2 regions of the Bacillus nitratireducens genome follow, and region 1 is predicted to be linked to the other one. Evidence: riboswitches for the same ligand, from Rfam matches in the RefSeq annotation. Region 1 holds a riboswitch; the other holds the start of a gene.
The links. A riboswitch is a leader RNA that binds a small molecule or an ion and turns the genes downstream of it on or off. The one in region 1 is predicted to bind cyclic di-AMP.
Positions count from the first base shown of each region.

Region 2: it holds a riboswitch for cyclic di-AMP, as region 1 does, so the genes downstream of both, Q3V31_RS23230 (SipW-dependent-type signal peptide-containing protein) here and Q3V31_RS02040 (APC family permease) in region 1, are expected to answer to the same signal.

Region 1 is NZ_JAUMJO010000001.1:383,626-387,246, forward strand. It holds gene Q3V31_RS02040 (APC family permease) at 496-2,322, opposite strand; cyclic di-AMP (ydaO/yuaA leader) riboswitch at 2,467-2,613, opposite strand; gene Q3V31_RS02045 (hypothetical protein) at 2,753-2,881, shown strand; gene panE (2-dehydropantoate 2-reductase) at 2,936-3,621, opposite strand, start outside.
Region 2 is NZ_JAUMJO010000006.1:250,802-254,422, reverse strand. It holds gene Q3V31_RS23240 (hypothetical protein) at 1-125, shown strand, start outside; gene Q3V31_RS23235 (hypothetical protein) at 142-372, shown strand; cyclic di-AMP (ydaO/yuaA leader) riboswitch at 632-777, shown strand; gene Q3V31_RS23230 (SipW-dependent-type signal peptide-containing protein) at 873-977, shown strand; gene kdpF (K(+)-transporting ATPase subunit F) at 974-1,054, shown strand; gene kdpA (potassium-transporting ATPase subunit KdpA) at 1,074-2,741, shown strand; gene kdpB (potassium-transporting ATPase subunit KdpB) at 2,755-3,621, shown strand, end outside.

The sequences.
Region 1 (3,621 bases):
ATGTACGAACCACCTCTCTCAAACTTTATTTCTACAGTACTTACTTATTGTTATAAAATATTTCATAACTTTTCACATGCGCTTAGTATGAATGACATTGTATAAAATTTCTGTTTCATCGTAATTTCCACATTCACACAGTGAATATATTACATGAAAATATTATTCATTTTAAGATAAATAACGTACGTAAATATGAAATTCCGTTTTATTTTTATTTAAGTTTTGTACTGTAAGGTCATTTAAACACAGCTATTCATCTACCGTAAAGAAGTATTTTAATTCCCTTTATTTTCAAGCCTCATGTCTTTATTCCAAAATAAAATCCACTTAACTTTCTCCATTAAAATATCCATATATCACAACAAAAAACACTGTTTACTCATAAGTGATTATATTATATCAATATAACTTTAAGGCCTATATGCAATTATGCATAACATATACACAAAAAGGATAGCTTCACTTTCGTGAAGCTATCCTTAAAAAGTCTTATTACTTTTTCAAATGATATGGAACTGTCGTAATAACAACATTTCTTTTATAGAGTAAATACGCACGAATGAGTAAACTAGACTGATTATGAAGAATGTTATGCCAACCTTTTTTCGGAATAAACTGTGGTATAACGACCGTAACTCGGTAATTTGATTCACTCGCCTTATATTGTACTGTATCAATAAATTTTGTTAGCGGCTGAATAATACTTCTATAATGAGAATGTAATGTAACAAGCCTTACTTCAGGTTGCCACTTCTCCCATTTCTCTTCAAATTTCTTTTCCTCTTCTCTGTCAAAAGCAACATACACAGCGATAACTTGATCTGCAGAAAGAGCTTTAGCATAGTTCAGTGAATTTTCTACTACATGAGTCATACCTGCTACAGGAACGACAATTACATTCCCTTCAATCGGAACAAGTGGTTCACAAGTTTTTAAACTTAATTGATCCCCCACTGCATCATAATGCTTCTTAATTCGATGGAACAAGAAGATAATGACAGGTAAGAAAATAAGGATCGACCAAACTTGTGCGAATTTAGTTAAAAAGAACATACTCATTACGATAAAACTAATGACTGCACCAATTAAATTGACCGTTAATCTCAAAGCCCATCCTTCAGGTTTTTCACGAAGCCATTTTATTACCATCCCAGTTTGAGAAAGTGTAAATGGAATAAATACACCTACTGCATATAACGGGATTAAATGTTCTGTTTGCCCTTGGAAAGCTACAATTAAAATAATTGAAGCGATTCCAAGTATAATAATACCGTTTGAGTAACCTAGGCGGTCTCCTCTAATCGTAAACATTCTCGGTATAAACTTATCTTTCGCAAGGTTAACTGCTAATAGCGGAAATGCAGAATAACCTGTATTAGCAGCAAGAATTAATATTAAAGCTGTTGTACCTTGTATGAAATAGTACATGAAATTACGTCCAAAAGTTTGTTCAGCAATTTGTGAAACGACTGTTACTTCCTTACTTGGATTAATTCCGTAATAATAAGCTAAAAAGACAATTCCTGAAAATAAAACTGCAAGTAATGCACCCATTGCAAGCAATGTTTTCGCTGCATTGTTAGGTGCAGGATCTTTAAAGTTTGGGATTGCGTTAGATATCGCCTCAACACCCGTTAAAGCAGAGCTTCCTGAAGCAAATGCTCGTAACAGTAAGAACAAACTAATTCCTGCAACTGGTGTTCCAATCGGCGTGTGTAAAGTCGGTGACACGTGACCAGTTAAAATATTGTATATCCCTACACCAATTAATATAAATAGTGCTAAAACGAATAAATAAACTGGATATGCTAAAACAGAAGCTGATTCCGTTACCCCTCTTAAATTTAAAATAGTAATCAATATAACAAATATAATCGCAATGATTACATTATGTGCATGTAAGCTAGGGAAAGCTGATGTGAGCGCATCTGTACCTGCAGATACACTTACTGCAACAGTTAAAATATAATCGACTAATAAAGATCCTCCAGCTATTAATCCTGGATTCATCCCTAAATTTTCTTTTGATACTACGTATGCCCCCCCGCCATGCGGATAAGCAAAAATAATTTGTCGATAAGATAAAATAAGAGCTGTCAATAATACTAATACCCCAACAGCGATCGGAATAGAATACCAATAAGCTACCGCTCCAAGGCCTGCTAGTGCAATTAATATTTGCTCTGGTCCGTATGCAACTGATGACAATGCGTCAGAAGATAAAATGGCTAGCGCCTTCGTTTTATTAAGCTTTTGCTCTCCTAACTCAGTTGATTTTAACGGCCTTCCAATTAAAAACCTTTTGATAGATGAAACCACTGCTGTCCACTCTCCAATAATTTTGTACGAACTTTTCTGCTAGTTACAGCGTATAAACTATTTCTTCAGAAAACAAAAAATGTCTACAAGCCATAACGAAATAGACTTGTAGACATTATATTTTTTGTCGCACAAGCTCCACCTTCCTTCTCAATATAACGCTTACGAGGTTAGCTGTCGGATTTGGACCTTTGAGTAGCCCTACCTTTTTCAAGGATTCACCCCATTGGATTAAGTACTAATCCATAAGAACGGGTCCCCCGCACCATGCGGTTTCAGCGATTTAGAAAATTGAAACTGTGGATTATAATACTCCTTTATTTTCAAAATGTAAACAAAAATTTTTAAAAAGAAAAAATTAAAATGATTGCGCATAATCCGCCGATAAATATACATAATGAATACTAAAAAATCGATAAAGGAGACCTATATGTCTAAAGAAAAGAAGCCTATTTTTTCCGATTCCTATTTAGATGCATTAGCAAATGAAATTAATCAGTTGTATGGGAAACGCGAACAAGAAATAAACTTGACAGAAAGAGTTAAAAGAAATAAATAATTTGTCATAAAAAAGAAAGCAATACATTTATATATTGCTTTCTTTTTTATTTTTTCATACATCCAATTCTATTGCCGATTTGTTAAAGACCATTTCTTCATACACTTTTAAATTTTGATATACTGCTCCTAATAATGGTGCTTCTATAGAAAATTGCTCTGCTAAATCCAGTAAATATCCTTGTAAGTGCTTCGCTTCAATGGACGAACCTTTTTCCATATCACGCTGCATCGATGACTTCATATCATACGAAATTTTATCAATTGTTTTCATATGTTCCTGGGCAATGTTCTCCTTTACCGGAGCTCCTAATGCCCTCATGATTTGCACAGATTCTTCAAATAAGTTTTGGATAAAATCGCGTCCACCTTCGCTTTCGCGAATCGGTCCTATTGGTGCACGCATTAATGTTGTCACACCTGACATTACAGTAATAAATAAATATTTATGCCACATATCTTGCGTAATATTTTCACTTAAAACAAAACTAGATTTCGTACCTGCAAATGCTTTGGAAATATGATTGATTCTCTCTGAATCTTGAGACTTAATTTCTCCAAATACAAGTCTGTTGGCAGCACTCGTTTGTACAATTTCTCCCTGATCGTTTAATGTCGTCTCGATAAAGCATAGACCGCCAATTACTTTCTCTTCACCGAATTCCTTTTGTAATAGTGATAAATGAGCGATACCATTTAACAATGGGATTATTACAGTATTTTCACCTACAAACGGCTTCA
Region 2 (3,621 bases), on a different contig from region 1:
TTCAGGCACCTATTACTGTTGTTACAAGGAATAAACGATATCCAGCGAGGCTCTATGAAACAATGGGAGCTAAATTTGTTGTGTTTACGAATTGTGATAATATTTCTTTTTTATTTTTTGAATAGGGCGGGGGAAAAGAAGATGAAGGTGTTGTTACTAGGAGATATAGCGAATCGCTGGGCGGTATCGGTAGAGCGAGTACAAGAATTGGTGGTGCTTGATCCTATTTTTCCAAGGCCCTATATTATATTGCCATCGAAAGACGCTTTATATTTAAAAACAGATGTTATCGAATATGAGCAGCTACATGCAGAATTGTCACAAGTTTATATTCGCGGGAGAAATTTGCGCGTGTTTTTGCGTGGAGAATAAATAGTGAAAAAAAGAGCGAATGCTGAGTGCAACAAGCTATGCACTTCATGCCATTCGCTCTTTTTATTTCGTATTTAAAAGATCATTTCTGTGAAAAAGAAAGAAAAGACGAGAAAACAGATGAAATAATATTAATAACACTCAATGTAAGCGTTTAAATAGATGGATATTTTCTTATTTTCAGTAATTTAGCTCTTTACAAGTTAAAAATAGAGGAGTATATTTACTCTCATAAATCATTCATGAAATTTCCAAAAAAAACCTAAAATCGCTGAGTTCCAGAAATGGAGCGGGGGAACCAATTTTGTGCATTGTCACTTGGGGTGAATCTTTCAATTTTGAAAGTAGGGCTACTCTTTAGGCCCGAATCCGACAGCTAACCTCGTAAGCGTTTAGAGAGGAGGTTTACTTTGTGTTGTTCATTTCGAACACTAAGTAGAGCTTAGTGTTCTTTTTTTGATAATAAGATGGTAAATTTTAACAAAAAGTGAGGGGTAGTTATGTTAGATGTGGTAATGATCGGGATTTTTGTTGGATTAGTCGCATCGATGGCAAGCCTGGCAAGTTGGTCAGATAAAGTTGTGAAAGAAGGGAAGCAATCATGACGATTGCCTTATCGGTTATTGTTGCAGCGATTACGGTGTACTTAGTGTACGCATTATTAAATCCAGAAAAGTTTTAATTAGGGGGAATCATTCATTATGATTTGGGTTGCAGTCGTTATTACAATGCTCTTGTTTATTTTAGTAGCAAAGCCAACGGGGATTTATTTAGAAAAAGCTTTTCAAGGTAGCAAAACGCTAGATAAAGTATTCGGGCCTTTTGAAAAACTTATTTTTAAAATTACGGGTGTAAAAGAATACAATCAAACGTGGAAACAGTACGCATTATCATTGGTGTTACTCAATGGATTTATGATTGTCGTCGTATATTTCATTTTCAGATTACAAGGTGTGCTGCCGCTAAATCCAGCGCATATTGAGGGAATGGAGCCTACGCTCGCTTTTAATACAGCAATTAGTTTTATGGCTGATACAAATTTACAGCATTATAGCGGTGAAAATGGTTTGTCTTATTTATCACAATTAATTGGGATTACATTTTTAATGTTCGCGGCACCAGCAACGACATTAGCACTTGTTATGGCGTTTATAAGAGGACTTGCTGGAAAAGAACTTGGTAACTTTTTCGTTGATTTTACGAGAGCATTAACGAGAGTTTTTCTTCCTATCGCATTTATTGCGGCGCTAGTCTTTGTCGCACTTGGTGTACCACAAACGTTAGACGGGGCGGTTACAGCACAAACAATTGATGGTGCGAAGCAAAGTATATTACGCGGGCCTGTTGCATCATTCGTTTCCATTAAGGAACTTGGAAATAACGGCGGAGGATTTTTCGGGGCAAACTCTACACATCCTTTCGAAAATCCAGGACAAATGAGTAATATTTTGCAAATGATGCTTATGATGTTATTGCCAACAGCACTTCCATTTACGTACGGACGAATGGTAGGAAATAAAAAACAAGGTCGCATCCTTTTCGTGTCACTATTCATGGTGTTTTTACTAGGATTTATAACGATTACGACATCTGAATTACATGGAAATCCAGCGTTAAATGGAATGGGTATCGAACATGTACAAGGAAGTACAGAAGGAAAAGAAGTACGATTTGGAACAGTATTTTCTTCCCTTTATGCGACAGTAACGACAGCTGCTGAAACAGGGGCTGTTAATACGATGCATGATACGTTAACACCAATTGGTGGTCTAGTTCCACTCGTAAATATGATGTTAAATACAGTATACGGCGGTGTTGGAGCAGGTTTTGTGAACATTATTATGTATGCAATTATTGCAGTCTTTATATCTGGTTTAATGGTTGGACGGACACCGGAGTTTTTAGGTAAGAAAATTGAAGGTAAGGAAATGAAATTGATTGCGGTAACGATTTTATTTCATCCATTGCTTATTTTAGGGTTTTCAGCATTAGCTCTTTCAACAAGCTTAGGAACGGATGCAATTTCTCATTCAGGTTTCCACGGTTTAACGCAAGTTGTATATGAATACACATCGTCAGCTGCGAATAACGGATCCGGATTTGAAGGATTAGCAGATAATACACCGTTTTGGAATATTACGACTGGTTTAGTTATGTTTTTAGGACGCTATTTCAGTTTAATTACGATGCTAGCTGTTGCAGCTTCACTGAAAGAGAAGACGGTAGTACCAGAAACAGTCGGAACATTCCGTACGGATAATAGTTTATTTGGTGGTATTTTCATCGGAACGATTGTAATCGTCGGTGCGTTAACATTCTTCCCGATGTTAGTACTTGGCCCAATTGCAGAATTTCTTACATTGAAGTAATGGAGGGTAAATGATGAGACCGGTAGTAGTAAAAGAAAAAAGAGTAAATGAATCACAAATACATGTTGTAGAAGATGAGGTTAGACAAGCGAAAACGATGGATCGTGATATCGTGACACATGCGATGAAACAATCCTTTGCGAAATTGAATCCGAAAGTAATGATAAAGAATCCGATTATGTTCGTTGTGGAAATTGGATTTATCATTACGTTCATTTTATCGTTTCTTCCAAGTCGTTCTAGTAGTGTACCAGGATGGTTTAATATAACAGTTTCTCTCATTCTATTATTTACAGTTTTATTTGCTAACTTTGCAGAAGCGTTAGCTGAAGGTCGTGGTAAAGCGCAAGCCGATTCTTTAAAACAATCGAAGAAAGATGTGTTTGCAAATGTTGTAAAAGAAAATGGAGATATTGTTCAAGTTTCAGCAACTGATCTGAGAAAAGGTGACGTTGTTATTGTAAAACAAGGAGAAATGATTCCAAATGATGGTGAAGTAATTAAAGGTTTAGCGTCTGTCGATGAATCTGCAATTACAGGGGAATCAGCTCCTGTAATAAAAGAGGCGGGCGGCGATTTTTGTTCAGTAACAGGCGGTACGATGGTCGTAAGTGATGAGATTACGATTGTAATTACGAGTAACCCTGGTGAATCATTTATTGATAAAATGATTTCTTTAGTAGAAGGAGCTGCTCGTCAAAAGACGCCGAATGAGATTGCTTTAAATACAGTATTAATGAGTTTAACGCTTATTTTCTTAATCGTTGTTGTGACGTTGCCGATATTTACAAATTATTTAGGATTTCAAATTGATACAGCTGTACTTGTAGCGTTGTTAGTTTGTTTAATTCCAACGACAATTGGTGGGCTATTATCAGCG